3 regions of the Streptomyces sp. NPDC055013 genome follow, and region 2 is predicted to be linked to each of the others. Evidence: riboswitches for the same ligand, from Rfam matches in the RefSeq annotation. Region 2 holds a riboswitch; each other region holds the start of a gene.
What was found. Region 2 has a riboswitch for cobalamin ahead of nrdI (class Ib ribonucleoside-diphosphate reductase assembly flavoprotein NrdI). Riboswitches for the same ligand answer to the same signal wherever they lie in the genome.

Region 1: it holds a riboswitch for cobalamin, as region 2 does, so the genes downstream of both, ACWGDB_RS29325 (cobalamin biosynthesis protein) here and nrdI (class Ib ribonucleoside-diphosphate reductase assembly flavoprotein NrdI) in region 2, are expected to answer to the same signal.
Region 3: it holds a riboswitch for cobalamin, as region 2 does, so the genes downstream of both, ACWGDB_RS34570 (ribonucleoside-diphosphate reductase subunit alpha) here and nrdI (class Ib ribonucleoside-diphosphate reductase assembly flavoprotein NrdI) in region 2, are expected to answer to the same signal.

The regions. Positions count from the first base shown of each region.
Region 1 is NZ_JBSGVW010000028.1:73,224-83,440, reverse strand. It holds gene ACWGDB_RS29350 (alpha/beta hydrolase) at 1-223, opposite strand, end outside; gene ACWGDB_RS29345 (class II aldolase/adducin family protein) at 459-1,190, opposite strand; gene ACWGDB_RS29340 (lysozyme) at 1,399-2,148, shown strand; gene ACWGDB_RS29335 (anion permease) at 2,313-3,545, shown strand; gene ACWGDB_RS29330 (hypothetical protein) at 3,598-3,819, shown strand; cobalamin riboswitch at 3,936-4,076, shown strand; gene ACWGDB_RS29325 (cobalamin biosynthesis protein) at 4,179-5,120, shown strand; gene ACWGDB_RS29320 (cobyric acid synthase) at 5,117-6,628, shown strand; gene cobN (cobaltochelatase subunit CobN) at 6,625-10,217, shown strand, end outside.
Region 2 is NZ_JBSGVW010000004.1:207,535-217,751, reverse strand. It holds gene nrdF (class 1b ribonucleoside-diphosphate reductase subunit beta) at 1-57, opposite strand, end outside; gene nrdE (class 1b ribonucleoside-diphosphate reductase subunit alpha) at 72-2,282, opposite strand; gene nrdI (class Ib ribonucleoside-diphosphate reductase assembly flavoprotein NrdI) at 2,237-2,671, opposite strand; cobalamin riboswitch at 2,844-3,073, opposite strand; gene ACWGDB_RS07370 (STAS domain-containing protein) at 3,204-3,569, opposite strand; gene ACWGDB_RS07365 (ATP-binding protein) at 3,801-4,226, shown strand; gene ACWGDB_RS07360 (STAS domain-containing protein) at 4,405-4,767, shown strand; partial or broken gene ACWGDB_RS07355 (anti-sigma factor RsbA family regulatory protein) at 4,764-5,567, shown strand; gene ACWGDB_RS07350 (hypothetical protein) at 5,873-6,325, shown strand; gene ACWGDB_RS07345 (hypothetical protein) at 6,326-7,120, shown strand; gene ACWGDB_RS07340 (serine hydrolase domain-containing protein) at 7,920-8,432, shown strand; gene ACWGDB_RS07335 (DUF4436 family protein) at 8,495-9,328, shown strand; gene ACWGDB_RS07330 (bleomycin resistance protein) at 9,551-10,217, opposite strand, start outside.
Region 3 is NZ_JBSGVW010000039.1:32,140-42,356, forward strand. It holds gene ACWGDB_RS34565 (ATP-binding protein) at 1-1,810, opposite strand, end outside; cobalamin riboswitch at 2,052-2,191, shown strand; gene ACWGDB_RS34570 (ribonucleoside-diphosphate reductase subunit alpha) at 2,316-4,703, shown strand; gene ACWGDB_RS34575 (ribonucleotide-diphosphate reductase subunit beta) at 4,703-5,716, shown strand; gene ACWGDB_RS34580 (hypothetical protein) at 5,629-5,868, opposite strand; gene ACWGDB_RS34585 (helix-turn-helix domain-containing protein) at 5,961-6,926, shown strand; gene ACWGDB_RS34590 (bifunctional albaflavenone monooxygenase/terpene synthase) at 6,943-8,322, opposite strand; gene cyc1 (epi-isozizaene synthase) at 8,319-9,404, opposite strand; gene def (peptide deformylase) at 9,705-10,217, opposite strand, start outside.

The DNA.
Region 1 (10,217 bases), on a different contig from region 2:
CGGAGAGCCCGTAGGTGCCGGGGCGCAGGGAGGCCAGGTCGCGGGTGAGCGCGATCTGGCCGGCGGCCGTGGCGTGCACGGTGAGGCGGGGTTCGGTGGGCAGGGGCCTGCCGGGGGGCGCCGTCAGCGCGACGCCACTGGCGAACCGCCCGGCGGCGACGCTTGCGGCGCCGGCGGCCAGAGCCACGGTGACGGCAGCGGCCGTCGCTTTGACAGTGCGCACCCCTCCAGTGTCCGGGCGGATGGGGGTGGCGGCCAGTGGGAGGTCACTGCCGTGGGCTGTGCGGGGTCACTGCCGTGGGCTTGCGGGGTGTGCGGCGTCGGCGCGGGCCTGCTGGGGGCTGCCGCCCCCAGACCCCAGCTGTCGGCCTGAACGGCCTCGTCCTCAAACGCCGGACGGGCTGAGATGCCCGGACCGGCGTCGGATTGCAGCCGTGGGCACCCGCACCCGCAAAACGTCACCCCTGCTGCCCGTACCCCCGCAGCCGCTCCACCACCTCCCCCAGCTGCCCCTCCGACAGCAGCGTCGGGGACAGGCCCGGCACCGAGGATGCCGTGAGCCACAGGCGGGACATCCACTCGAGCTGGGCCGTGCGGTCGTAGGCCTGGTCCAGGGTCGTGCCGTAGGCCATCGTGCCGTGGTTCTGGAGGAGGCAGGCGGTGCGGTCGGTGAGGGCCTGGAGCATGTTCTCGGCCAACTCCTGGGTGCCGTACGTCGCATAGGGGGCAACTCGGACGGGGCCGCCGAGGGCTGCGGCCATGTAGTGGATCAGCGGGAGCTCGGGCACCAGGGTCGAGACGGCCGTCGCGTGGACCGCGTGGGTGTGGACGACGGCGCCGGCGTCCGTGGCCCTGTAGACGGCGAGGTGCATGGGCAGCTCGCTCGTCGGCACCAGCGTGCCCAGCACCTGCCTGCCGGCCAGGTCGACCCCGGTCACGTCCTCCGGCGCCAGGCGGTCGTAGGGCACTCCCGACGGCGTGACCAGCACGGTGTCGTCGACCCGCACCGAGAGGTTCCCGGACGTGCCGACGACCAGGCCGTCGGAGACGGTTCGGCGGGCCGTCGCCACGAGGGCCTCCCAGGCCTCCACCTCCTCGGGGCGGGCACTGCGACCCCACGACTCCCCCACTTCCTGTGCGCCCTCCCGCACGTCCCGCGCACCCCGCTGGTCCCGCCGCTCCTCAGCCATGCGGCGATCCTGCCAGGCGGGGCGGCGGCACGGCATCAAGTCGCCGCCGGGCCGAGGCACTTTAGAGGAGGAGGACCGGCGTCCGGCAGGTCGCATACCGGGACATAGCCCCTCACCCGTCAGCTTGGCCTGGGATCGATCAGGATTCAACGATCTTCCCGTAGCCTCTGGCTGATTTGTCGTGCACGTCGCCATTCCGGGGGGAAATATGGCCCGTGATCGCAAACCGTCCCGTCACCGCTCCCGCTTCCTGGCGGTATCCGTCGCAGCGCTCACGCTCGGCGGAACCGCATTGGCCGAGATACCGGCCGCGGCGGCCGGCAAGCCCAGGGGCCATGACGTCTCTTCCCACCAGAAGAACGTCAACTGGCAGAGCTCGAAGAGCAAGGGCGCCAAGTTCGTCTACGTCAAGGCGACCGAGTCCCACACCTACCGCAACCCCTACTTCGGCCAGCAGTACAACGGCTCCCGCAGCGCTGGCCTGATCCGCGGCGCCTACCACTTCGCACTGCCGGACAAGTCGTCGGGCAGGACACAGGCCGCGCACTTCGTGCGCAACGGCGGCGGCTGGCGGTCCGACGGCTGGACCCTGCCACCCGCCCTCGACATCGAGTACAACCCGTACAGCAAGCACAAGTGCTACGGGCTGAGCAAGGCCAAGATGGTCAGCTGGATCCAGTCCTTCAGCAACGAGGTGAAGCGACTGACCGGCCGCCGCCCGGTGATCTACACGACCACGCACTGGTGGAACAACTGCACCGGCGGCAGCCGCGCCTTCGCGTCGAACCACGCGCTGTGGATAGCCCGCTACGACTCCTCCAGCGCGGGGGCACTGCCGGCCGGATGGCGGTTCTGGACCATCTGGCAGTACGACAACGGCAGCGGCAGCCTGCCGGGTGACCAAAATCTCTTCAACGGGTCCATGAGCCAGCTGAAAAAGTTTGCCCGAGGCTACTGACCTTGCGGCGCCTGGGCCGCGCGATGGCCGATAGAGAGGGGCCTCGTCCACCGGACGATTAACCCCCTCACCCGGACACCGTGCGGCTCACCCCAGTTCACCTTCCGTTCACTCAGGTTACCTACGTTCGACCGGCCAATGACCTCGAACGATTGCCTGGGTAAATGGAAAACTTCTCGCTGATCCTCGCGATTGTGGTCGTAACCGCACTCGCGTTCGATTTCACGAACGGTTTCCACGACACCGCCAACGCGATGGCCACCACCATCTCGACCGGTGCGCTCAAGCCCAAGGTCGCGGTGGCCATGTCCGCCGCGCTGAACCTTGTCGGCGCCTTCCTCTCCGTGGAGGTCGCCAACACGATCTCCAAAGGTCTCGTCGACGAGACCGGCATCCGTCCCGAGGTCATCTTCGCCGCGTTGGTCGGCGCGATCCTCTGGAATCTGCTGACCTGGCTGGTGGGCCTGCCCTCCAGCTCCTCGCACGCCCTGATGGGCGGTCTGATCGGCGCCACCATCGCCTCGGCCGGCGTCGGCGCGGTCCACGGCGACGCGCTCGTCACCAAGGTGCTGATCCCGGCGATCGCCGCCCCGCTGGTCGCGGGAATCGCCGCGCTGCTGGCCACCCGCCTGACCTACTCGCTCGGCAAGAAGGCCGACGGCGAGTCCGCCAAGAAGGGCTACCGCGCCGGCCAGATCGCCTCGGCCGGCCTGGTCTCCCTGGCCCACGGCACCAACGACGCGCAGAAGACCATGGGCATCATCACCCTCGCCCTGGTCGCCGGCGGCACCCTCGCGCCCGACTCCGACCCGCCCATGTGGGTCATCCTCTCCGCGGGCGTGGCCATCGCGCTCGGCACCTACCTCGGTGGCTGGCGCATCATCCGCACCATGGGCAAGGGCCTGACCGACCTTCAGCCGCAGCAGGGCTTCGCCGCCCAGACCAGCGCGGCCACCGTCATCCTGGCCTCCTCCCACCTCGGCTTCTCCCTGTCCACCACGCACTCCGTCTCCGGCGCGGTGATGGGCGCGGGCCTCGGCCGCAAGGGCGGCGTGGTCCGCTGGTCGACGGCGACCCGCATGTTCGTCGCCTGGGGCCTGACCCTCCCGGCCGCCGCACTGGTCGGCGCGATCGCGGAGTACGTGACGGGCTTCGGTGCCTGGGGCACGGCCGTCGTCGCGGTCTTCCTGGTCGCCTCCAGCGCCGCGATCTGGAAGATCTCCCGCCGCGAGGTCATCGACCACACCAACGTCAACGAGTCCGACGAGCCGGCCGGCGTGGTGACCACGGCCATGGCCGCCGTTACCCCGCCGCCCGCGGGCACGGCGACCGAGGAGCTCACGGCCACCATCCCGGCCCAGTCCTCGGAGCCGAAGCCTTCGAAGGCCTCCGTCTGACGCACCCGGTCATTCCAGTCACTCCCCCTCACTCACTCAAGAAAGCAGAAGCATGAAGATCGACTGGGCGGCACTCGGCTCCGTCTTCGGCGTCAGCCTCGTGGTGACCGTGGCCCTGGTGGGTCTGTTCACCCTCGGCATCGCGGGCCTGTCGCGACGCGAACGGGCCGTGGCGCAGGGCGACTCGGCCTCTCTCGCGGTCACGGGCGCGTACGCGTGCTTCGCGGCATGCGCGGCGGCAGTGGCGTACGGCATCTATCTGATCGTGGCCTGACGCACGACGCGCACCACCTGAAACACCCGAGGTGCGGGACGGATCACCGTCCCGCACCTCACTGCTGTGTGGGCCTTCGCACACTCTCCCTTCGCAGGTCAACGGCAAGTTGACGGCCGTTCCAACCCCGTGGTGGACTGCCGGAGCCATGTGCGGCGGCAGGAGAGGAAGCCGGTGTGAATCCGGCGCGGTCCCGCCACTGTCACCGGGGTAGATAGCCCCCGGGAGCCAGGAACTCTCACCGCCGATCTCGTCGAACCAGGGCGCGGACACCCTGAGTGAGGACATAACGCGATGCTCGCCTGCCGATCGACATGCAGAACCGGACCCTCGTCTGACTCGACGATCGGCTGACCCCGATGCGTGCCGATCGCGTCTTCGCGTACGGCGCCGCCGCCGGACTTCTCGGTGATCTGCTGCTCGGCGATCCTCGCCGGGGGCATCCGGTCGCCGTGTTCGGGCGGACCGCCGCCGCCGTGGAACGGGTCCTGTGGCGCGACCACCGCGCTTTCGGTGCGGTGCACACCGCTGTGTGCGCCGGTGGCGCCGTGGCGCTCGGTGCCGCCGCGGCTCGTCTCGCACGTACGTCCCCCGCCACCTCCGTCGCGCTGACCGGCGCCGCCACCTGGGCGGTCGTCGGGGGGACTTCGCTCGCCCGGGAGGCCCGGGTGATCGGGCAGGCACTGCAAGCGGGGGACGTCGAGGCGGCACGTGCCCGGCTGCCGCATCTGTGCGGGCGGGATCCGCAGGCACTGGACGCGGACGGGATCGCGCGGGCGGTCGTGGAGTCCGTCGCCGAGAACACCTCCGACGCGGTCGTGGGGGCGCTGGTGTGGGGCGCCGTGGCAGGCGTTCCCGGGCTGGTCGGGTTCCGGGCGGTGAACACGCTCGACGCCATGGTGGGGCACAAGTCGCCCAGGTACCGGCGCTACGGCTGGGCTTCGGCGAGGCTCGACGACGTGGCGGGGTGGCCGGGATCCCGGCTGACCGCCGTACTCGCCGCCGTCGCCGGGGGTGACCCCCGTGGGGCGGTACGAGCGTGGCGCGCCGATGCCGCCCAGCACCCGAGCCCCAACGCGGGGCCCGTGGAGGCCTCCTTCGCGGGGGCGCTCGGGGTCCGGCTGGGCGGGACGCTGTCGTACGGCGGACGGGTCGAGCACCGGCCCGTGCTGAACGGGGACGGGCGGGCCGTCGGCACGCAGGACATCGAACGGGCCGTACGGCTGTCGCAGCGCGTCGGCTGGCTGGCGCTCGGCGTCTGTGTCGCCGCGCGCCGCATCGCGAAGGGGCGTACCTCATGACGGGCGGTGGTCTCCTCGTCGCCGGCACGACGTCCGACGCCGGCAAAAGCGTCGTCACCGCCGGGATCTGCCGGTGGCTGGTGCGGCAGGGAGTGAAGGTCGCGCCGTTCAAGGCGCAGAACATGTCCCTCAACTCGTTCGTCACGCGTGAGGGCGCCGAGATCGGGCGGGCGCAGGCCATGCAGGCACAGGCGTGCCGGGTCGAGCCGACCGCGCTGATGAATCCCGTGCTGCTCAAGCCCGGTGGGGAGCAGAGCAGTCAGGTCGTGCTGCTGGGCAAGCCGGTGGGTGAGCTGAGCGCACGCGGCTATCACGGCGGGCGGCAGCAGCAGTTGCTGGGGACCGTGCTCGACTGTCTCGCCGAGTTGCGGGGCACGTATGACGCGGTGATCTGTGAGGGGGCCGGCTCTCCGGCCGAGATCAATCTGCGGCGGACCGACATCGTCAACATGGGGATCGCCCGCAACGCCGGGCTGCCCGTGCTGGTGGTGGGTGACATCGACCGCGGGGGCGTGTTCGCCTCCTTCTTCGGGACGGTCGCCCTCCTCTCGCCCGAGGATCAGGCGCTCGTCGCCGGATTCCTGGTGAACAAGTTCCGCGGCGACGTCAGCCTCCTGGAGCCGGGGATCGACATGCTGCACGGCCTCACCGGACGGCACACCTACGGCATCCTCCCCTTCCAGCACGGCCTGGGCATCGACGAGGAGGACGGGCTGCGGGTGTCCCTGCGCGGGACCGTCCGGGAGTCGAACGTCGCTCCGCCTCTCGGCGAGGACGTGCTGCGGATCGCCGTCTGTGCCGTGCCGCTCATGTCCAACTTCACCGACGTCGACGCCCTGGCCGCCGAACCCGGCGTCGTCGTGCGGTTCGTGGACCGGCCTGAGGAGCTGGCGGACGCCGATCTCGTCATCGTCCCGGGGACCCGGGGGACGGTCCGGGCGCTGGAGTGGCTGCGGGAGCGGGGGCTCGCGGAGGCCCTGAAGCGCAGGGTCGCCGAAGGCCGGCCCGTCCTCGGCATCTGCGGCGGCTTCCAGGTCCTCGGCGAGCACATCGAGGACGAGGTCGAGAGCCGGCGGGGCCATGTCGAGGGGCTCGGTGTGTTGCCCGTGCGGGTGCGGTTCGCCCGCGAGAAGACCCTCACCCGGCCGGAGGGAGAGGCCCTCGGCGCGCACGTCGCGGGGTACGAGATCCACCACGGGGTCGCCGAGATCCATGGCGGGGAAGCCTTCCTCGACGGCTGCCGGGTCGGCCAGACCTGGGGCACGCACTGGCACGGTTCGCTGGAGTCGGACGGTTTCCGGCGGGCCTTCCTGCGCGAGGTGGCCGCCGCCGCGGGCCGCCGCTTCGTGCCGGCCCCCGACACGTCGTTCGCCGCGCTGCGCGAGGAACAGCTCGACCGGCTCGGCGACCTGATCGAACAGCACGCTGACACGGACGCGCTCCGTCGGCTCATCGAGTCGGGCGCGCCGCAAGGACTGCCTTTCATTCCACCGGGAGCGCCCGCATGAGCACTGTGTTGTTGTTGTCGACCGCCGACACGGACCTGTTGGCGGCCAGGGCCGCTTCCGGTGCCTCGTACCGGATCGGCAATCCGACCCGCGTGGACGTCACCGAGGAACTGCCCGCGCTCATCGAGGGCTCGGACATCGCCGTCGTACGTCTGCTGGGCGGCAAGCGGGCCTGGGAGGACGGGCTCGCCGCGCTGAAGGCCTCGGGCATCCCGACGGTGCTGCTCGGCGGCGAGGCCGTCCCGGACGCGGAGTTGATGGCCGAGTCGTCCGTCCCGGCCGGTGTGGTGGCCGAGGCGCTGAGGTATCTCGTCGAGGGCGGGCCCGCCAACCTCACCGAACTCGCGCGGTTCCTCTCCGACACCGTGCTGCTGACGGGCGAGGGGTTCGTCGAGCCGCAGAAGATGCCGGAGTTCGGCGTCCATGGTGAGCGTGCCCTCGTCGACGGCCGTCCGACCGTCGGCGTGCTCTTCTACCGGGCCCACGAACTCAGCGGCAACACCGCCTTCGTGGACACCCTGTGCGACGCGATCGAGGCCCGGGGCGCCAACGCTCTTCCGGTGTACTGCGGTTCGCTGCGGGGGGCGGACGCGGAGCTGTACGAGATCCTAGGCAAGGCCGACGCCCTGGTCGCCACCGTCCTCGCGGCCGGCGGCACGCACGCCTCGCAGGCGTCGGCGGGCGGTGACGAGGAGGCGTGGGACATCGGCCGGCTCGCCGAGCTCGACGTGCCGGTGCTGCAAGGCCTCTGCCTGACCTCCTCGCGAGCCGCGTGGGACGAGTCCGACGCCGCCCTGTCCCCCATGGACGCGGCGATGCAGGTCGCGATCCCGGAGTTCGACGGACGGCTCGTGACCGTGCCGTTCTCCTTCAAGGAGCAGGGTCCCGACGACGTGCCCGTGTACGTCGCCGACCCGGAGCGGGCCGGGCGCGTCGCCGGGATCGCGGTACGGCACGCCCAGTTGAAGCACATGGCGAACGGCGAGAAGAAGCTCGCGCTCGTCTTCACCGCCTACCCGACCAAGCACTCGCGCGTCGGCAACGCGGTCGGTCTCGACACGCCCGCCTCGGCGGTGCGGGTGCTGGACGCGCTCAGGGACGCCGGGTACGGCCTCACCGACTACCCGGACAACGGCGACGAGCTGATCCACCGGCTCATCAACGCCGGTGGCCACGACGTCGAGTGGCTCACCGAGGAGCAGCTGGCCGCCGCACCCGCGCGCGTGCCGCTGGCCGACTACCGGGCCTGGTTCGACAAGCTCGACCCGGAGCTCAGGGACGGCATGCTGGAGGCCTGGGGCGAGCCGCCGGGGTCGCTGTACGTGGACGGGGACGACATCGTCCTCGCGTCGCTGCAGTTCGGGAACGTCGTCGTGATGATCCAGCCGCCGCGCGGCTTCGGCGAGAACCCGATCGCGATCTACCACGACCCCGACATGCCGCCGTCGCACCACTACATGGCCGCGTACAGGTGGCTGGACAACAGCTTCGGCGCCGACGCGATCGTGCACATGGGCAAGCACGGCACGATGGAGTGGCTGCCCGGCAAGGGGCTGGGGCTCAGCGGCGGGTGCGCCCCGGACGCGGTCCTCGGGGACCTGCCGCTGATCTACCCGTTCATCGTCAACGACCCCGGCGAGGGCACCCAGGCCAAGCGGCGCGGGCACGCCACCGTCGTCGACCACCTGGTGCCGCCGATGGCACGGGCCGACACCTACGGCGACCTGGCCAAGCTGGAGCAGCTGCTCGACGAGTACGCACTCGTCTCCGACCTGGACCCGGCCAAGGCGCCGGCGGTCCGCGCGCAGATCTGGACGCTGGTCAAGGCGGCCGAGCTGCATCACGACCTGCATGTCGACGACCAGCCGGACGACGCCGACTTCGACGAGTTCGTCATGCACATCGACGGCTATCTGTGCGAGATCAAGGACGTGCAGATCCGCGACGGGCTGCACATCCTCGGCGGCGGTCCGGTCGACGAGGCGCGGGTCAACCTCGTGCTGGCCGTGCTGCGCGCCTCGCAGGTGTGGGGCGGGCAGGCCAATGCCCTGCCGGGCCTGAGGGCCTCGCTGGCCGTTCACTTCGGGCTCGACGAGAAGGAGCTGCTGGGCGAACCGGGCGCGCCGTTGAAGGTGCCGGTGGAGCTGTCGGATCTGGTCGACGGCCCCTCACGCACGGCCGCCGACGCGATCGACCTGCTGGAGCAGCTGTGCCGGCGGATCGCGGAGGGGATGGAGGAGCGCGACTGGGCGGTCACGGAGAGCCGTGCGCTGATCCGCGACGTCCTCGGCACCGAACTCCCCGACGCCGTCGCCGTGTTGGAGTTCGCCTGCAACGAGGTCGTGCCGCGTCTCGCCCGTACGACGGACGAGATCGGCCACATCCTCAAGGCGCTCGACGGCGGCTACGTCCCGGCGGGGCCGTCCGGTTCACCGACGCGCGGGCTCGTCAACGTCCTGCCGACGGGACGCAACTTCTACTCCGTCGACCCCAAGGCCATTCCGTCCAGGCTGAGCTGGGAGGTCGGGCAGTCGCTCGCCGACTCGCTGGTCGCGCGGTACCTCCAGGACACCGGCGACTACCCGAAGTCGGTCGGCCTGACCGTCTGGGGCACGTCCGCGATGCGCACCCAGGGCGACGACATCGCCGAGATCCTCGCGCTGCTGGGCTGCCGCCCGGTCTGGGACGACGCCTCACGCCGGGTGACCGGCTTCGAGATCATCGGCCTGGAGGAGCTCGGACGGCCGCGCATCGACGTCACGGTGCGTATCTCCGGCTTCTTCCGGGACGCGTTCCCGCACGTGGTGGGGCTGATCGACGACGCGGTCCGCAAGGTCGCCGAGCTGGACGAGCCCGCCGACCGCAACTACGTGCGTGCGCACGCCGACGAGGACACCGCCGAGCACGGCGACCGGCGGCGCGCGACGGCCCGTATCTTCGGCTCGAAGCCGGGCGCCTACGGGGCCGGCCTGCTGCCGCTGATCGACGCCCGCAACTGGCGCTCCGACGCCGACCTCGCCGAGGTGTACGCCGTCTGGGGCGGCTACGCCTACGGGCGCGGGCTCGACGGGCGGGCGGCGCGCGGCGACATGGAGACCGCGTTCAAGCGGATCGCCGTCGCCGCGAAGAACGTCGACACCCGCGAGCACGACCTCGTCGACGCCGACGACTACTTCCAGTACCACGGCGGCATGGTCGCCATGGTGCGGCACCTGACGGGCGCGAACCCCGAGGCGTACGTGGGTGACAGCGCCGTACCGGACCAGGTGAAGACGCGGACGCTGGGCGAGGAGACGCACCGCGTGTTCCGCGCCCGGGTGGTCAACCCGCGCTGGATGGCGGCCATGCGCCGGCACGGCTACAAGGGCGCCTTCGAGATGGCTGCCACCGTGGACTACCTCTTCGGGTACGACGCCACGGCGGGCGTGGTCGACGACTGGATGTACGAGAAGCTCAGTGCCGAGTACGTCTTCGACCCGGAGAACCGGGACTTCATGAAGAAGTCCAACCCGTGGGCGCTGCGCGGCGTCACCGAGCGGCTCCTGGAGGCCGCCGACCGCGGGCTGTGGGCCGAGCCGGACGCCGAGAC
Region 2 (10,217 bases):
GCGGTACGACGGGGGAGTGACCGACAGCTCGGTCAGCGGGGCAGGTGTGGTGGTCATCGTCGGTACGTTCCTCACAGCGTGCAGGACAGGCAGTTCTCGATCTCGGTGCCGGCCAGGGCCTCCTGGCGCAGCCGGATGTAGTAGAGGGTCTTGATGCCCTTGCGCCAGGCCTGGATCTGCGCCCGGTTCAGGTCGCGGGTGGTGGCCGTGTCGCGGAAGAAGAGCGTGCAGCTCAGGCCCTGGTCGACGTGCTGGGTGGCGGCGGCGTAGGTGTCGAGAATCTTCTCGTAGCCGATCTCGTACGCGTCCTGGAAGTACTCCAGGTTGTCGTTGTCCATGTGCGGCGCCGGGTAGTAGACGCGGCCGAGCTTGCCCTCCTTGCGGATCTCCACCTTGGAGGCGATCGGGTGGATGGAGGCGGTGGCGTCGTTGATGTAGCTGATGGAACCGGTGGGCGGGACGGCCTGGAGGTACTGGTTGTAGATGCCGTGTTCCTGGACCGAACGCTGCAGCTCCCGCCAGTCGTCCTGCGTGGGCAGGTGCACCCCGGCCTCGGAGAACAGAGCGCGTACCCGCTCGGTGGCCGGCTCCCACGCCCGCTCGCTGTACTTGTCGAAGTACGAGCCGTCGGCGTACGCCGTGTGCTCGAACCCGTCGAAGGCCGTGCCGCGCTCGATCGCGATCCGGTTCGACGCCTGCAGCGCGTGGAAGGCGACGGCGTAGAAGTACATGTTGGTGAAGTCCACGCCTTCCTCGCTGCCGTAGTGGATGCGCTGCGAGGCGAGATAGCCGTGCAGGTTCATCTGGCCGAGGCCGATGGCGTGGGAGAGGTCGTTGCCGTGCGCCACGGACGGAACGGCGTCGATGTTCGACTGGTCGGAGACCGAGGTCAGCCCGCGCACCGCGGTCTCCACGGTCGCGCCCAGGTCGGGGGAGGCCATCGCGGCGGCGATGTTCAGCGAGCCCAGGTTGCAGGAGATGTCCTTGCCGACGGTCTCGTAGCCGAGCGAAGTGTCGTACGTGCTCGGCGTGTTGACCTGGAGGATCTCCGAGCACAGGTTGGACATGTTGATCCAGCCCGGGATCGGGTTGGCCCGGTTCACGGTGTCCTCGAACAGCAGATACGGGTACCCCGACTCGAACTGCAGCTCCGCGACGGTCTTGAAGAACTCCCGGGCGCTGAGGGTCGTCCTGCGGATACGGGGGTTGGCGACCAGGTCGTCGTAGTGCTCGCTGACCGACAGGTCCGACAGCGGCCTGCCGTACTCACGCTCCACGTTGTACGGCGAGAACAGATGCATGTCCTCGTTGCGCTTGGCGAGTTCGAAGGTGATGTCCGGGACGACGACGCCGAGGGAGAGGGTCTTGATGCGGATCTTCTCGTCCGCGTTCTCCCGCTTGGTGTCCAGGAACCGCATGATGTCGGGGTGGTGGGCGTGCAGGTACACCGCGCCCGCGCCCTGCCGGGCGCCGAGCTGGTTGGCGTAGGAGAACGAGTCCTCCAGGAGCTTCATCACCGGGACGACCCCCGACGACTGGTTCTCGATCTTCTTGATCGGGGCGCCCTGTTCGCGCAGGTTGGTCAGCAGCAGGGCCACTCCGCCGCCGCGCTTGGACAGCTGGAGCGCGGAGTTGATGCCGCGTCCGATGGACTCCAGGTTGTCCTCGACGCGCAGGAGGAAGCAGGAGACCAGCTCGCCACGCTGGGCCTTGCCGGCATTGAGGAAGGTGGGCGTGGCGGGCTGGAAGCGGCCGGTCATCATCTCGTCGACCAGCCGGGAGGCCAACTCCTGGTCGCCGCCACCGAGATACAGGGCGGTGGCGACGACGCGGTCCTCGTAGCGCTCCAGGTAGCGGGAGCCGTCGAAGGTCTTCAGTGTGTACGACGTGTAGTACTTGAACGCGCCGAGGAAGGTGCGGAAGCGGTGTTCGTGCGCGTAGGCCTGCTGGTGCAGCGCCTCGAGGAACTCCCAGTCATAGGCCCGGATCGGGGCGTCTTCGTAGTAGTCGTTCTCGATCAGGTAGTCGATCTTTTCCTTCAGCGACGCGAACATCACGGTGTTGGGGTTGACGTGCTGGAGGAAGTACTGGCGGACGGCCTCGCGGTCCTTGTCGAACTGAACGTTGCCGTCGCAGTCGTACATGTTCAGCATGGCGTTGAGCGCGTGGTAGTCCTTGCGCGTGCCGACCGACTCGCGCTGGGCCGCGGGGACCGTGACCGCCGTGGTGAGGGTGTTCATGCCGCCGGTCGCCCCGTTGCCGTCGATGAGTGTCGTGTCCAAAACCTCTGCAGTCCTTCCCTCACGGCGCGGACGTCGCGGTCCGTGCCCAGCAGTTCGAATCGGTACAGCTCCGGCACGCCGCACTTGGCCGAGATCACCCGGCCGGCCAGGCAGTAGTCGGCGCCGAAGTTGGTGTTGCCGGAGGCGATGACCCCGCGCAGCAGGGCCCGGTTGGCCTCGATGTTCAAGAAGCGCACCACCTGCTTGGGGACCGCGCCCGCGCGCTCGCCGCCGCCGTACGTCGGCACGATCAGCACAAACGGCTCGGTCACCTGCGGCATGCCTTCGCGGTGCGGGTGCAGGGGGATGCGCGTGGCCGGCAGGCCCAGCTTCTCCACGAAGCGCTTGGTGTTCTCCGAGACGCTGGAGAAATACACGAGACCGCTCATCGCTCGCCGCCTCCTCTCGCTCGTTCCCGTCTCCGTCCGAGGACCGGGAGGGGAGGAGCGGCGCGGCGCATACGGCGGAAGACCGGGGCGGCGGAGAAACGTACACCTGACCCGGGTCCGTGCGTCTGCCACGTGGCCCTCCCTCGGGGCCTCGGAGCGCGCACACCGCTCTTCGGCGTGCGCGCCGGTGGCAGGTCTTCGGACTCGCGGGCGCGTCCCGTCGTACGAGGTCGTACGAGACTCCTATTGGCCGTCGCTTCCCAGGCCCTGTTCGTGGGCCCAGTGCGTGTGACGGCGGTCGTTCCCGCTCACCGCTGCGGGGCAGTCCCGGATTCTCACCGGGTTCCCTCTTGCGACGCCGGACACAGGCGTGCCCGGCGAACCACCAGCACCGCCAACACTACATCTAGAATTGACTGCGCGTGCGCATCCCAGATGTTGTGTTGTGAGTAAAACTTAGGCATACCTAAGTTTCGCCGCGGTGCTCACACGGTGAGCAAGCCCTGGGTCCGCCGGGACAGGCGGTGGGTGGTCAGGGAGTCAGTGCCTGATCGACGGTGGGGTAGCAGTCGATGAGGGTGTCGACGCCGACCAACTGAAGCACGCGCAGGACGGCATCTCTTGGGCAGGCGAGGCGGAGCCAGCCGTGCGTGGCGCTCGCCTCGCGGTGGGCGGTGAGGAGAACGTTGATGCCGCTGGAGTCCATGAAGGTCACACCGCCCAGGTCCAGCACGATCCGCGTCGGCACGACACGGTCGTCCTCCGACAGCGCCCTGCTGAAGACTTCCTGCACGGTCTGATCGATCTCGCCCCGTGCCGTCACGACGCGCACGCCGTCGATCAAACGGGTGTCGATGGCCAGCTGATCGGGACGGTCTGCGTTGTCGATGTCGGCCACGTCTCCTCGACTGCGCTCGCGAACCTGCCCCGGGTCGGGGCGGACACGGACGATTCTGCCCCACCGCCCGGGGCGGGATGCAGCAGGTCGGGCACGATGCCAAACCGCATAGTTGCCAGGCATGCACCGTGGTGGGGCGGGTAGTGGCGCTTACGAGAACGGGGAGTGAGGGCGAGGCACGTGGCATCCCATGTCGACGGTGACGGCCGTAGTGGGCCGGGTGAGCCTGTGATGCGTGCCGGGTATGCCCTGGGCGGAGATGACGTCTGCATCGCGGACGCCCGCCACCTTGCCGTCGCGTTCCTCGACCAGGCTCACGCCGACCACCACCTGCCGGTGTCGGTCCGTGCGCGGGACCTCACCCAGCTGGTGGTCAGTGAGTTGATCACCAACGCCTGTAAGTACGCCCCGGGCCCTGTCTTGTTGGAGCTGCGCATCTCCGCTGAATGTGTGGACGTCGTCATGTGGGACAGCGACCCCGCCATCCCGGTGGCCCGAGCCGCCGATCCCAGCAGGATCGGCCAGCACGGCTTGGAGATCGTCAAGGCCGTCGCCGAGGACCTCTTCATCGAGCGAATACCGGTCGGCAAGCGCATCACGGCCCGCATCAGCCTGTCCGACACGTCCAGCGACACCGCTGCCCGCGGGCTGGTGTAACGGTCCAGACGCTCGGTCCGCAGCCGGGGTTGGGGATGGGCCTTTGCTTCTGGTCGTGCAGGGCAGGAGCAGCACAGTCGTGTCCTGGCAGGCGCGGCCGTTTCGCGTATCCGGCCTCGGCTCGCGGGGTAGCGTGGGGCACCGGGGGCGGGCACCACAACCCACCGGGGGTGAGGGAGTGAACGATGCGCACGAGGCTCACGCGTCGGCCTCACCGCCGCTCCCGCCCGCAGGCACGCTGCGGGTGTACCCACTTCCTGACCTCATGGGCTGGCGGGCGATCGGTGAGATCACCCTGGCGACGCGTCCGGCATGGCAGCGGACGATGGATGGGCTGGCCGGGAGCGGCACGGGCGAGTGCCGTCTGGAGCTGTCCGCCGTGACGTTCGCCGACGTAGCCGGTGTCTCGGTCCTGGCGGTGGCAGTCCAAGGGCTTCCTGCCGGACGGCGCGTTGTCCTCGAACGGCCGCCTGCCAGCATGGAGCGGCTGCTGGAGATGTTCTGGCCGGATCTGCCGGCGATCGAGGTGGTGGCGCGATGAACGGTTCTGCTGCCACCGAGCCGTTCGTGCATCCCGCCCTGTTCTACCGGGGTGAGCAGGAGTACGTGGATGGCACGGTCCCCTTCATCCGCGACGGCCGTCAGGCCGGGCGGGCCGAACCTGACCGCCCTCAAGGAGAGCCTGGGCGCGGACGCGGCGTCGGTGCGCTTCCTCGACATGACCGAGGCGGGCCGCAACCCCGGCCGGATCATCCCGACCGTGCTGCGGTCCTTCGCCGACGCTCATCCCACGACTCGGGTGCGGATCATCGGCGAGCCGATCTGGCCGGACCGCAGCAGCCTGGAGTACCCGGCCTGCGACCAGCAGGAGGCGTTGAACAACCCGGCCTTCCAGGCCAGGGAGGTGACCATCCTGTGCCCGTACGACGCCGACCGCCTGGACGAGCGCGTACTGATCGACGCCTACGCCACGCACCCCGTGGTCGTCGTCTCCGGCGGGCACCGGCTGCCCAGCCCCTCCTACGCGCGCGGTCAGATCGTGGACCGCTAAAACCAGCCACTGGCACCGGCCCCCACATCGGCCGAGTCGCGGGTTTTCGGCATCGAGGGGCTGGCCACCGTCCGATGTGCCGCGGTCGAGCAGGCAACCCGGCTCGGACTGTCCGGCGTCCGTTGGAGGACTTCACCCTGGCGGTGTCCGAGCTGACCACCAACAGTGTGGTGCACGGCGGCGGTTCGGGCAGCCTGCGGGTGTGGGCCGAGGATACGCAGCTGGTGTGCGAAGTCAGCGACCGTGGACAGCTCACCGATCCGCTCGCCGGGCGCCACCTGCCCGCCCGAGCCGACGAGAAGGCCGCCATGTTCGGTACCTGGCCGCGTGATCCCCCGCAAGATGCCGAGCGCCGCAAGCGCCTATACGGGCACGACTTCGATCACGAAAACGGGTCCCGATCAGGTCGGCCGACGATCGGCGTGCCTCCGGCCCCTGCTCGCCGGGGACGGACAACTTCCCGCGGCGTGAAACCCATCGCGATGCGAATTTCACTCCTCCAGCGCCCCTGCGGGCCCCGAGGGGGCTTTCCCCCTTTGTGGCCCGGGGGGTTGCTCCATGTCCCAGCGGGGCAGCCGACGTGCATGATCCATCCATGACTTCACGGCGAACGAAAATCCGGATTCTGGCTGGTGCGGCGGTTCTCGGCAGTGTGTCCGCCTCGCTCGCTCCGGTCTCGGCCGCGACCGGCTCCCACCGCGGGCCGGCGCAAGGCGGGGCCGTCGTCTCCGTTGAGCAATTGGCGGACCTCACCGCGGAGGAAGTGGCCGGGGAACTCCGGGGAAAGATCGACTCGTACCAGGTCCGCTACGGCGTGACCGCCTTTCGGGTCACCTACCGCACCACCGACAGCGCGGGCGCCCTCACGACCGCGAGCCAGCTCGTCGTCCTGCCCAAGAACGGGGCGCGCCACCTGTCCACCGTCTCCTGGCTGCACGGCACCACCGTCTACCGCAAGGACGTCGCCTCGGAGAATCCGAAGTCGAACGACCGGCTGGTCGCCCTGCTGTTCGCCTCGACCGGGCGGGCCGTTTCGGCGCCCGACTAGGTGGGCCTCGGCTCGGGCGAAGGCTTCCACCCCTACGGTGACCCTCGGGCCACCGTCGCGGCCTCGGTGGACGGCCTGCGCGCGGCCCGCACCTTCGCCCACCGCAACGGCCGGGAGCTGAAGCGGAAGGTTCAGGTCAGCGGGTTCTCGCAGGGCGGCCCCGCGACCATGCTGGTTGGCCGGGCGCTTCAGCAGGAGGATGCCGACCGCTACTTCAGGCTGGGGGCGCTCGCCCCGGTCAGCGGCCCCTACAACCTCTCGGCCTTCGAGGCCGCCGCAGCCGACGACAAGATCGCCAAATCCGGCATCTACCTCGCCTACTTCGTCACCGCCTGGAACAGGATGTACGGCCTCTACGCGTCACCCGGCGACGCCTTCCGCTCCCCCTACGACAGCAAAGTGGAGGGTCTCTTCGACGGCCATCACACCGCCGGGCAGATCTTCAGCGAACTTCCGGCGGCCTCCAAGGACCTGTTCACCGAAGACTTCCTGAACAAGATCCGCAAGCCCGACGGAGTCCTGAAGGACAAGCTGCGCCCGATGGACAACACATGTGACTGGCGGCCGAACGTACCGGTGGAGATCTTCCACGGCCGGGGCGACAAGGACGTCGACTTCAGTCACGCGGATTACTGCGCGGACCAGTTGACGAGGAACGATGCCACAAGCCGGCAGACCGATGTCGGCGCCTACGACCACAACGAATCGGTGCGGCAAGCCCTGCCCCGGATCGTCAGGTTCTTCGACGAGTCGGCGAAGGCAGACCGAAGCACGCCATCCATGCCACGCCAATAGACGACGATGGTGTGCTCGGTCAGGCCGTCTTCCGGTGAGGTGGAACGGCCCCCCTGGCTCGTCTTCGATCCGCACTCGTCGTGGTGGCCGCGTTGGCCCTGCTGACCGGGCCGACCGTCGCAGGAACCGTCACTGCAGCCCGGCTCCGCAAGGGAGCCGGGCTGCGCCAAGCTCGCCGCCTACGGCGGTGGACGAGCGGACATCCGCAACGTGTGCAGGCGCACGATCCATGCCACAGTCGAGACCGATGGGTATGACCCGAATTGCATTCGCATCCGCCCGGGTGGCGTCGGGAGGGTTGTTCCGGAGGCGGACGACGTCCCGTATTACGCCTACGAGTGCTGATCTGGGAAGTCCGGGCCAGAGGCGGAGTTCCGGCGCCTTGCCGTGGCCGTCCGGGCTCGCCGACGAGCGGCGACTGGGCGCCGCTGTCACTCAGCCGTATGCCCGAGGCAGGCGGCGCGCGCTTCGTAGCCGCCACATCGTCCGCATGCACGTCCTCGGACCACCCCGTAGCGTGGACTACGTGCGTTCCGCCAACACCGCCTCGGCGTCGCCCGGCAGGCCCCGTGGCTGTCGGTAGGGAACGGGATCTCGTGGCAGAGCGCGGCTTCCGCATCGGGGCGCCGGCCGCCAGGGCGTCCTGGTCCTTCCGGCAACGCGGGCCGGTGTCGGCCGGCGCCGCATCACGGCACACCCGTAGCGGCGCACCCGCAGCGGACTTGATGCCCTCAACCCCGCGAAGTTCGCGATGGCACCGAGCCGATCTCGTTCCAGGTGGCGAAAGCAGGTGGTGTACGTGAATCGGACGGCGTCGTCGTGTACCGCCGGGGGCGCCGAGGCGGTGGTCGTACGGGAGGGTGTCGCGCACCCGCATGCCTATGCGGGCGTCGATGACCGGGAAACGCGCAGCCTGGAGGTTCTCCACGAGCTGGTGCCTTCCCGGGACCCGGATGGCCCGCGCCGTGCGGCAGGTGTCGGCGTACGCGGAAGCGTTGTCCGGGAGGCGGGGCAAGGGAACGCCGATCTGACGACAGGGCGCGCCATCACCTCGAAGACGGCCTCCGACATGGCCTCCAGCCCCAAGCAATTCACCGTAGACGCGGTCCTGTTGCTGGCCAGCCGGCACCAACTCGCGCGGAACGCCCCCCTGTCCGACCACCTCGACAAACCTCCGCCCTGGGCGCGGGACGTCACGCTGGGCGACCTGATGCGCCATACGTGCGGCCTTCTCGACGACCAGGATCTTCTGGAGGCCGAGGGCATCGAGCTGTGGGCGGCAAACCAACTGCTGGACATCCGGACCCAGTGATGCGTCAGGGCCGTCCGGCATCTGCCGACTCGCCTCGCCCAAGACGCTTCGGAAGATCTATCCTGCCCGTGCTCATCCTCATAGCGTTCTTGATCGTGGCGGCGGTGGCCGTTGGCTCGTGGCTGCAGTTCACCGAGCGGCAGGCGGTCGACACGGTGCACACCGTCGGATCCTCGGCCGTCGACCGGGTGGATGTGGAGGCCGTCGTCCAAAGCGTCGACGCCGCGGGCAGAGAGCTGGTGCTGCGGGTCTGGGTGACCCCGCGCGGGACCCTCGGTGAGGCCGACGGTGCGGCCCCGGTGGCCGATCTCAGCCTCCAGACCTCGGGGGCGACCGTCAGCGACCTGGAGTTCGGGGCGCATGAGCGGCTCGCGACGAGAGACGTGCAGGTTGTGCTCACGGGCGGATCGATCAGTGACTACCCGTTCGACACCTACGAGACCGACATCGCGTTCCGGGCGCAGCTGGACGGCAAGCAGGTGCCGGTACGGATGCTGTTCTCCAACGCCGACACGCTCTTCTCGATTTCCGCGGAACCCGCGCCCTCCCGGCAGGAGGCCGTGCTGGCGCTGGAGCTGGCGCGATCGGGCAGCCTGCTCGTCTTCGCGGTCTTCATGATGGTGGTCATGTGGGCGCTGGCGGCGGCCGTGCTCATCGGGGCCTGGTATCTGACGACCAGCAGCGAGGGCGTGGTCTGGCCCGGCTTCGCCTGGATGGCCGCCACCCTGTTCGCCCTCGCCGCGTTCCGCAACACCGCCCCCGGCACACCCCCGATCGGCTGCGTGCTGGACTGGTTCGCCTTCCTGTGGGCCGAGACCATCATCGCCCTCTGCCTGATCACCGTGGTCATCACCGGCGTCAACAAGGCCCTCCGCAAGGACACGCCGCCCAGGTAGTGGCTCCGGCGCACTCGCCCACGGTCAGGCGCAAATAGCGGCATGGCAGGGGTCTGAGGCGGGTCTACGGGGTTCTCCTTCGGGGCCCGCTCCTGACGACTCCACGACTGTGCGGACCCACCGGCGCGCCGCCGGGGTCAGAGAACGCGCCGCCGGGGTCAGAAAAGGGGGAGTCCTGTCCGGGCGAGGCGCGGCCGACGCTGCCGCCACGCACACTGTCGGCTAGGCCCGCAGCTCCTTGAGACGCTCGAGGTCGTCATGGACCGTCTCTCGCTCCTCGGCGGTGAGGTGGACCGCGACGGCCTTGGCGAGGACTGTCGTCGCTGTTCGTTCGTCGCCGAGGCGCCCGGCGACGTCTGCTCGCAGGACCAGGAGGCGAAGCAACTGCACAGGTGTGGGTTGCTCGTCCTCAAGGCGCAGCACCCGGTCGATGGTCTTTGCGGCGCCCGCCGGATCCTCTTTCGAGTCCGCGAGGAGGGCCGCGTGGTGCAGGGCGCGGGCGAAGGTCTCCTTGGGGGCGGGCCGGTGATGCGGGTCCTCGCTCGTCTGCTGCCCGATGCGGATGCAGTTGCCGCCCGGGTCGGTGATGAGGAACTGCCGCACGCCGTACGACATGTCCTTGAGCGGCCCGATGCGCGGCAGGCTGCGGGTCGGGATCCTCCCGTACGCCGCCTTGAGCCCGGCCCGGAAGGCGGCGTGCAGCCCGGCGACGTCATCGGTCTGGACGTAGCACGTGCTGAACGACTCGGCCGGCTCGTACTGCTTCATTCCGAAGAACTGGAGCTCGATGCCGCCGCGCTTCACGGCGGCGTACGGGTTGGGGCTCTTCTGCTGGAAGGTCACTTCGAACCCGAGGGCGGTGTAGAAGTCGAGAACGGGCTGGATGGTC
Region 3 (10,217 bases), on a different contig from region 2:
GGCGGGCCCGGACCGTCGCCGCACGGCGGCGCGACAACAGCACCAGGGCCATGAGCAGTTCACGGCTGGGCCCGGGCGGCTGGAGCACATGCTCGACGAGCTCGCCGGCGCCCCGCTCGCCCAGCTGCCGCAGCACGCGATAGCCGAAGTAGGCCTGGATGATGCTGTGCGGGAAACGGACCTTGCGCTCGAAGCCCTCCACCAGTCCGAGCCTGTCCGCATTGCGTGCGATCCGGGCGAGGGCGGCGCGGCACTGGTCCATGTTGCCGCCGCGCAACCGCTTCCTCTCGTCCGGGCCGATCCGCCGGCACAGCACGTCCCAGATCTGCTGCCGGTGCCACTCGGAGAAGACGTTCCCGCGCCTGCCGTACCGGTCGAAGGCGCGTCCGCCGGCCCACAGGTGCTCGGCGCGGGCCTGCGCGCGTCGCATCGGACCGGGGTGGACGTCCGAGTCGAGCAGCTCTCCGAGGCCGACCTCCAGCTTGTCCTGGAGCAGTCCCAGACAGGCCAGGGCGGAGACCACTTCGAGGGCGTCGCGGCGTTCCTGCCGGCTCAGCGCGACGTCCCGGCGCAGCCTGCCCTGGCACAGCGCCTCGTCCCAGGTCTCCAGCAGCCACAGCCGCAGCATGCCGCGGTCGCGGCTGCGGGTGTTCATGTGCTGCGGGTCGTTGTCGGGCCGGTCGTGCTCCAGGGCGCCGTGGCGGTGCAGTTCGCGGGCGATCTGGAGGTAGACCGGCGACTCGGTCACCTCCGCCGTCTCCACGATCCAGTCCACGCGGCGTTCGTCCGTCTCCGGGACGCGTGCCTGGACGAACCGCAGGGCCTCCTCCTCGCTGAGCGGTTCCAGCTCCACGATCGCGGCCGGGGTGCTCTCCAGCGGGCTGTGCGGACGGGAGGCGATGACGAGGGGCAGCTTCTCCTCGTGGGCGCGCTCGATGGCCCGCCGGATGATGTTGTCCCGGTGCTGTTCGAGGCCGTCGCCGAGGAGAGCCTCCTCCAGTCCGTCGGCGATGACGACCGGTTTGTCGTCGGCCAGGAGTTGCTGCCAGACCCGCTCGGTCTTGCCGCGCGCGAGGATGCCCCGGGGTGCCTCTTCGGTGAAGCGCTGCTTGGCCATGCGTTCGAAGTTCAGGTCGGTGCCGCCGTTCGCGTCCCGCAGCCGGATCGGCACGGGTACGGCGTTCTGCTCCGCCAGCAGTTCCGTGAGGCGTACCAGGACGGCGGTCTTGCCCACACCGACGCCGCCGACCAGCAGATAGGGCCGGCGGGTGGCGCGCTCCCGCAGCCGTTCGGCGATGACCTGGGCGATCTCCTCGCGGCCCACGATCTCGGCGGTGTCCGGGCCTGCGGTGAGCACCAGTCGGTGGGGGTCGTCCCGTGCCTTGGCGAGATAGCGCCGCTTGGTCCAGCGGTACCACCAGAACAGAAAGAGTGTGGCGGCGATCGACGCGGCGAGCACCGGGCCGACGAAGCGCATGACCGTCTCGAATCCGGGGTTGCCCTGCCGCCACCGCTCGAAGCCGGTCGTGTTGCTCGAGATCAGGATGTACAGGCCCTCCACCACCCAGGCGAACAGGGCGAGCGCGGCCACCGTCCAGATGGCCCGGGTGACGTTGGTGTAGGTGAACCACCGGCGCCATTTCCTGGGGCGGGTGGTGCCGCCGCGGGCCTCCAGGCGGATCATCAGCCGGTGCCAGTGGCCCACGAACCCCTGCCTGACCCAGGTGCCCGCCCGTCTCGGAGCCAGCGTCGCCATCGGCGCGTCGCGCGGCCGCTTCTTGCCGGGCGGGCGACGCACGACCCTCGTCATCGTTCGTCTCCTTCCGAGAAGGACTCTCGAAACGGAGCGACCGCGGGGCGCCGACACCTATCTCCATGGAAGCACTCCCGGAACTCCCCGCAACCCGGCGGCCCCATGGCCGGCATGCGCGCCCCGGCGAGGGTCGAGATCCGGATACTCGCCGACATCACTCTCCTCACCTACAAGTTGACGCTCTGAAACCAGCACGACACAACATCTGGGGGTGGCGTGGCGGGTGAGCACAAGATGTATGCTCATGCTCGCTGTCGCCGCAGGGGAATCCGGTGCGAATCCGGAACTGTCCCGCAACGGTGTACTTGTGCATGTCTGTTCCCAGGACCGGCGTGCGCAGGAGTCAGTCCGAGGACCTGCCGACAGCGCGCCCGGCCACCCGGCCGGTGCGCCCGACGTCCGGGCCTCGTGGAATGGGCCGGTGGACGCGACGCCGTGTGCGCTCGTGTGCTGCCCCCTGCCCTCGCCGAGGCCCCCGTGCCGAGCGAGGGAGAGCCCCCACGTGACCATCGCGCCAGCAGACCCGGCCTCAGCCGTTCCTACCGTCCCCACGGACGAGGACGCTCCGGGAACCGCCTTGCTGCGGACCCTGACCGAGCTGACCGCCGACCTCGCCGACGCCGACCCCGGCCGGGTCGCCGCCGCCGCGCTGCGCGGCCGGTCCGCGTTCGCGGACGAGGCGGAGCTGCGCGAGCTGGCCACCGAGGCGGCGGCCGGCCTGATCTCCGAGGACCCCGCCTACAGCAGGCTCGCCGCCCGGCTGCTGACCCTCTCCATCGCCGCCGAGGCCGCCTCGCAGGGCGTGACGTCCTTCACCGGATCGGTCGCGGTCGGACACCGTGAGGGCCTCATCGCCGACCGGACCGCCGAGTTCGTGCGGCTGCACGCGGCCCGCCTCGACGCCCTGGTCGACACCGACGCCGACGACCGCTTCGGCTACTTCGGCCTGCGCACCCTGCACAGCCGGTACCTCCTGCGGCACCCCATCACCCGCAAGGTCGTCGAGACGCCCCAGCACTTCATGCTGCGCGTCGCCGCCGGTCTCGCCGAGGACGACACCGCCCGGTCGGTGGACGAAGTCTCCGCGCTCTACGGGCTCATGAGCCGCCTCGACTACCTCCCGTCCTCCCCCACCCTCTTCAACTCCGGCACCCGGCACCCCCAGATGTCGTCCTGCTACCTCCTCGACTCCCCCAAGGACGAGCTGGACTCCATCTACGACCGCTACCACCAGGTCGCCCGCCTCTCCAAGCACGCCGGCGGCATCGGGCTGTCGTACTCCCGTATCCGCTCCCGGGGTTCGCTGATCCGCGGCACCAACGGTCACTCCAACGGCATCGTCCCGTTCCTGAAGACCCTCGACGCCTCGGTCGCCGCGGTGAACCAGGGCGGCCGGCGCAAGGGCGCGGCCGCGGTGTACCTGGAGACCTGGCACTCCGACATCGAGGAGTTCCTGGAGCTGCGCGACAACACCGGTGAGGACGCCCGCCGTACGCACAACCTGAACCTCGCGCACTGGGTCCCGGACGAGTTCATGCGCCGGGTCAACGCCGACCAGCCGTGGTCGCTGTTCTCGCCGTCGGACGTGCCGGATCTCGTGGACCTGTGGGGCGACGAGTTCGACGCCGCGTACCGCAAGGCCGAGGCGGCCGGGCTCGCGAAGAAGACCATTCCCGCCCGTGACCTGTACGGCCGCATGATGCGCACCCTCGCGCAGACCGGCAACGGCTGGATGACCTTCAAGGACGCCGCCAACCGCACCGCCAACCAGACGGCCCTGCCGGGCCATGTCGTCCACTCCTCCAACCTCTGCACGGAGATCCTGGAGGTCACGGACGACGGGGAGACGGCGGTCTGCAACCTGGGGTCGGTCAACCTCGGCGCCTTCGTGAACACGATGACCGGCGACATCGACTGGGAGCGGCTCGACGCCACCGTCCGCACGGCCGTCACGTTCCTCGACCGGGTCGTCGACATCAACTTCTACCCGACCGAGCAGGCGGGCCGGTCGAACGCCAAGTGGCGGCCGGTCGGACTCGGCGCCATGGGCCTGCAGGACGTCTTCTTCAAACTGCGCCTGCCCTTCGACTCGGCCGAGGCGAAAGCCCTGTCGACCCGGATCGCCGAGCGCATCATGCTCGCCTCCTACGAGGCCTCCGCCGACCTCGCCGAGCGCAACGGACCGTTGCCGGCCTGGGAGAAGACCCGTACCGCCCGGGGTGTCCTGCACCCCGACCACTACGGTGTCGAGCTGACCTGGCCGGAGCGCTGGGCTGCCCTGCGCAGCCGTATCGCCACCACCGGCATGCGCAACTCCCTCCTCCTCGCCATCGCGCCCACCGCGACCATCGCGTCGATCGCCGGTGTCTACGAGTGCATCGAGCCGCAGGTCTCCAACCTGTTCAAGCGCGAGACGCTCTCCGGAGAGTTCCTCCAGGTCAACTCCTACCTGGTCAACGAGCTCAAGGAGCTCGGCGTCTGGGACGCCCGCACCCGTGAGGCGCTGCGCGAGGCGAACGGCTCGGTGCAGGAGTTCGCCTGGATCCCCGAGGACGTACGGCGGCTCTACCGCACGGCGTGGGAGATCCCGCAGCGCGGCCTGATCGACATGGCGGCGGCGCGGACCCCGTTCCTCGACCAGGCGCAGTCCCTGAACCTGTTCCTGGAGACGCCGACCATCGGAAAGCTCTCCTCGATGTACGCGTACGCCTGGAAGTCGGGCCTGAAGACGACGTACTACCTGCGCTCGCGCCCGGCGACCCGCATCGCCCGCGCCGCCCAGGGCCAGGCGCCCCAGCCCGAGAAGACCATCCCCGTCCAGCAGGTCGCCGAGCCCGACGCCGTCGCCTGCTCCCTGGAAAACCCCGAGTCCTGCGAGGCCTGCCAGTAATGACCACCCGTAACAGCAACCTGCTCGACCCGGGCTTCGAACTGACCCTGCGCCCCATGCGCTACCCGGACTTCTACGAGCGCTACCGGGACGCGATCAAGAACACCTGGACCGTCGAGGAGGTCGACCTCCACTCGGACGTCGCCGACCTGGCGAAGCTGTCCGAGGGTGAGCAGCACATGATCGGCCGGCTGGTCGCGTTCTTCGCGACGGGCGACTCGATCGTCGCGAACAACCTGGTGCTGACGCTCTACAAGCACATCAACTCCCCCGAGGCGCGGCTGTATCTGAGTCGGCAGCTCTTCGAGGAGGCCGTGCACGTCCAGTTCTACCTGACGCTGCTCGACACCTATCTCCCCGACCCGGAGGACCGGGCGGCGGCCTTCGACGCCGTCGAGAACATCCCGTCCATCCGCGAGAAGGCCGAGTTCTGCTTCAAGTGGATCAACGAGGTCGAGAAGCTGGACAGCCTGCAGACCAAGGCGGACCGGCGCCGCTTCCTGCTCAACCTGATCTGCTTCGCCGCGTGCATCGAGGGCCTGTTCTTCTACGGCGCCTTCGCGTACGTCTACTGGTTCCGCAGCCGGGGTCTGCTGCACGGCCTCGCCACCGGCACCAACTGGGTGTTCCGCGACGAGACGATGCACATGAGCTTCGCCTTCGACGTGGTCGACACCGTCCGCAAGGAGGAGCCGGAGCTGTTCGACGACCAGCTCGAGCAGGAGGTCACCGACATGCTGAGGGAGGCCGTCGAGGCCGAGCTGCAGTTCGCGCGCGACCTGTGTGGTGACGGCCTCCCGGGGATGAACACCGACTCGATGCGGCAGTACCTGGAGTGTGTCGCCGATCAGCGTCTGACGCGTCTCGGCTTCGCTCCGGTGTACGGCTCCGAGAACCCCTTCTCCTTCATGGAGCTGCAGGGTGTTCAGGAGTTGACCAACTTCTTCGAGCGGCGGCCCTCGGCGTACCAGGTGGCGGTGGAGGGCACCGTCGACCTGGACGAGGACTTCTGAGCCTCGGTCCTGTCGCGTTCCTGGGCCTCCCTGATCTGACGGTCGATGCGCCGGTCGCGCATCGCGCCGATCAGTGACGGGAGGGCCAGGAGGACGAACATCCCGAGGACGACGATCATGGCGAGCAGTGTCTGTGTCTGTTCTGCAGTCATGACACCACTGTCGCTCCGTACACTCCTTACGAACAGTGGCAGGACTGCCGTGGAACCTCGATTTACTGCCAGCATCGAGGCACACTGGCAGCATGCTGAAAAACGTCGCCGCCGTCCTGCTCGACGGTGTGCATCTCTTTGAAATGGGCGTCGTCTGCGAGGTGTTCGGCATCGATCGCAGCGACGAGGGGCTGCCGACCTACGATTTCGCGGTCGTCTCGGCGGAGGGGCCGACGCTGGGCACCCACGTCGGCGGACTCACCGTCTCCACGCCGTACGGTCTGGAGCGGCTGGAGGAGGCCGACCTGATCGCGGTACCGGCCGGCAGCGAGTACGTCACCCGTGACTATCCGCCCGCATTGCTGGACGCCCTGGTCAGAGCCGTCGACCGGGGCGCCCGGGTGCTCAGCGTGTGCTCCGGTGTCTTCGTGCTGGGTGCCGCGGGACTGCTCGACGGGCGGCGGTGCAGTGCGCACTGGAAGCACGCCGGGGAGCTGTCGCTACGGCATCCGGGGGCGATCGTCGAATCCGACGTGCTGTATGTCGACGAGGGGCCGGTAGTCACCAGCGCCGGCACCGCCGCCGGCATCGACGCCTGTCTGCACATCGTGCGCCAGGAACAGGGGCCCGAGGTCGCCAACAAGATCGCCCGGCGCATGGTGGTGCCGCCGCACCGGGACGGCGGGCAGGCCCAGTACATCGAGCGCCCGCTGCCCCGCTCCCACTGCGACACGGTCGGCGAGGTGCTGGCCTGGATGGAACGGCACCTCGACGAGGACGTCACCGTCGAGCAGCTCGCCGAGCGTGCGCTGATGTCCCCGCGCACCTTCGCCCGCCGCTTCCAGCAGGAGACCGGTACGACCCCCTACCGCTGGATCCTGCGCCAACGTGTGCTGCTGGCGCAGGAGTTGCTGGAGGCCACGGACGAGACGGTGGACGCGATCGCGAGTCGAACAGGGTTCGGAACTGCGGCCGCGCTGCGCCACCAGTTCGTACGCGCCCTGGGGACGACCCCGAACGCCTACCGAAGGACGTTCCAGGGGCCGAACGCCGCCTGAACCGTCCCCGGCGGCACTAGTCCCTCGGCACCGGCCTCAGCAGCAGCTTGTGCGGGCGGAGCGTGATGCCCACACGGGTCGCGTCGTTCGAACCGGACACCTGCTCGAAGCGGTACTTCGTGGCCAGCGCCGCCGTGATCAGCGTCAGCTGCGCCATCGAGAAGTGGTCGCTCGGGCACTTGCGGTTACCCACGCTGAACGGGCTCATGGCGTACTTCGGCACGTCCTTGACGCGGTCCGGAAGCCAGCGGTCCGGGTCGAACTCGAGGTTGTCCGCATACGACTTCGCGTCGCGCTGTATCGCGTAGGGGCTGTAGATGATGTCGGCCCCGGCCGGAATGCGATAGCCACCAAGTGACGTGTCGGTCACCGCCCGTCGCGTCAGAATCCAGACCGCGGGGCGCAAACGCATCGCCTCCACGACGACATTGTTCGTGTGCCTGAGGCTGCGGACGTCCTCGAATGCCACGGGCCGCCCGCCGGTCACGGATTCAACCTCCGCGCACACCTTGTCGGCGTGTTCCGGATGTTCCGCGAGCACATGCAGGAGCCACATGATCGTGGAGGCCACGGTTTCGCTGCCGGGCGTGACAATCGCGACGACCTGGTCGTGGATCTCCTGTTCCCCGATGGGCTCGCCATTCTCGTCCTTCGCCTCCAGCAATGCCGTCAGCAAATCGTCCGGCTTTTGACCGGATGCCCGGCGCTCGGCGACGATCTCGTCGACCAGGAGATGCAAATCGGCCAGGGCACGGTTGAATTCGCGGTTGGGCGGGAGAGGCAGCTTGTACAGCGGCCCGAGCGGGATCACCATCCGCCGGTACATGCCCCGGAAGACCGTGGCGAGGGCGTTGCACAGCCGCTCGGCCCGCTCGTCCATGTAGTCGCCGCGCAGCAGACAGCGGGCGGCGATGCGCACCGCGATCCGGAACGACTCGGAGGTGCAGTCAATGGTCTCGCCGGGCTTCCAGCGCTCGGCCAGCCCGTGCGCCTCCTCCTCCATGATCGGCCCGTACGCCGGTATCGCGTCGAGCCGGAAGGCAGGCTGGATGGTGCGCCGCTGACGCCGGTGCCGGGGGCCGTTCGCCGTGGCCACGCCCTCCTTGCCGAGCAGGCCTTCCAGGGACTCCCACAGCGGCCCGTCGATCTTGAAGTCGGCGCTCAGCGCCAACGCGCCGGTGAGCTCCGGCGTCGTGACGGCGTACACCGTCTTCGGGCCGAGCCTGAGGCGTACGACGTCGCCGTGCCTGCGGAGCGCGGCCATGAAGGCCAGCGGATCTCGGGCCAGCTTCCAGCCGTGGCCGAGAAGCGGAACTCCGCCGCCCGCAAGGGGCGGTTCACGCAGTTCCGAAGCCGCACGGGGCTGGGCTTCGGGACGGACGGACTCGACGGTCATTTCTCACCTGCCGCTTCGTTGTTGACGTACGGGGGCGTGGACCGGTCGTCCCAGCTGTCGACCATGTACCGGCCGGACTCGTGGTGGAACCAGTAGACCGAGCTGAACCAGTTGCGCATATTGCAGACGCAGGCACGCACGGCGGCGCTGACTTCCTTTCCCGACACCGTGCCGTCGGCCAGGGAGTCCGCGAATTCCAGAGCCTCATGTTCGGCCACCCGGAATTCGGATATGGACTCCTCGACCCGACGCCTGACTTCCGTCACCGCTTCTTCCAGGGTCAGCCCGTCGTGTTTGACGAGGCTGATTCCGAGGTTGTGAACCTCGTCGCCCGCGATTTCCTTGGGAAGCGAGCAGAGGTCGTTGTACCAGGCGGCAAATTCTTGGCTGAGTAATGCCGCCCGCCGATATGCCGGGTGTTTCCGTACGGCATCCGGCAGTTCCAGTCCCGCAGCCGGCTCCAGCAGATCGGTCCAGATCCAGTGCGCGAAGGTGAGCCGGCGCAGAGCAAGATATTCCTCGACCGAGGGGATAATCCCTTCGGTGCGATTGCGGAATTCCCGGTCGTACGCCTCGATCACCGTGTGGAAGTGCCGGGCGAACCGGGTGTTCCAGGTGCCGGGCAGGAACGAGTACAGCCGCACCATGCTGTCCGCGAACCCCGCGACCAGCGGGTCCTCGTGGTGCAGATGGTCCTCGGGTGAGTCGAGAGCCGCGTGCAGGCGGAACCGCAGCCGTCGCCAGGCCGCCGGGCGGCGGTGGACGATGTCGCGGTCGTGCCGGTCGTCCCAGACGAAGAACCACGCGCTGTAGTCGGCTATCGCCTGGAGTACGTCCTCGGGGGCGCCAATGTAGTACCCCGCCATGAGGTCGGTGTAGCACAGTCCGTCGGCATATTCCTCGACCTTGTCGGCCGGCATCAGCCGCTTTTCCAGCAGCCAGGTGCGGGTCTTCTCCTGGAGCCTGGGCCAATACGGATGGAGCTGCCTGGGAAACGCTGATTCGATCACCGGAAGAGAGAGTGCTGGTGGAACCGGGACCGCCGTCGGTGTCGATGTGGTGCTGTGTGAGAAAGCATGCACGAACAAACCCCTCTCAGCCGCCAGTTGTGTAGTTGTGCACGCCCCCTCCCGCTGTACCGGGCGTGCGCCGTTGCGTATCCCCGCACTTCCATTCAGCACCACAACTGACCGATCTGGGAACGGATTTGCTTCATTCACTACCCCAGGGTGCCGAGAATCTCCCCCTATGTGACTGAATTTGGATCACTGCTCACATGTATGGGATCGAACGTGCGACGGACATGCGAACGGCGCCTGGTCAGGAAGGTGAACCTGAACAGGCGCCGTGCACAAGGGACTTGCGGGGCCCACGGGGAGGCCTCAGTCGTTCGCGACCACGGGGTAGCGGGGCTCGTTCTCGGCCATCTGCCGGAGTGCGTCCTTGCGCTCCCGCTTGGAGAGACGGTCGATGTAGAGGTAGCCGTACAGGTGGTCGGTCTCGTGCTGCAAACACCGAGCGAAGTAGCCGGTGCCGCGCACCTTGATCGGGTTGCCCTTCTCGTCCTGCCCGGTGACCTCGGCGTAGTCGGGCCGGGCGAGCGGCGCGTACGCGGTCGGCACCGACAGGCAGCCCTCGTTGCTGTCGTCCAGGCGGCGCTGGTCGGCGGGCAGCTCGACGAGCTTCGGGTTGCACACCACACCGACGTGCCGCTTGCCCTCGTCGTCCATGCAGTCGTAGACGAAGACCTTCGAGTCGACGCCGATCTGGTTGGCGGCGAGCCCGACACCCTCGGCGGTGCGCTGCGAGGCGAACATGTCCGCGACCAGCTGGTCCAGCTCGGCGCCGAACTCGGTGACGTCCTTGCACTCCTTGTGGAGCACCGGGTTCCCCAC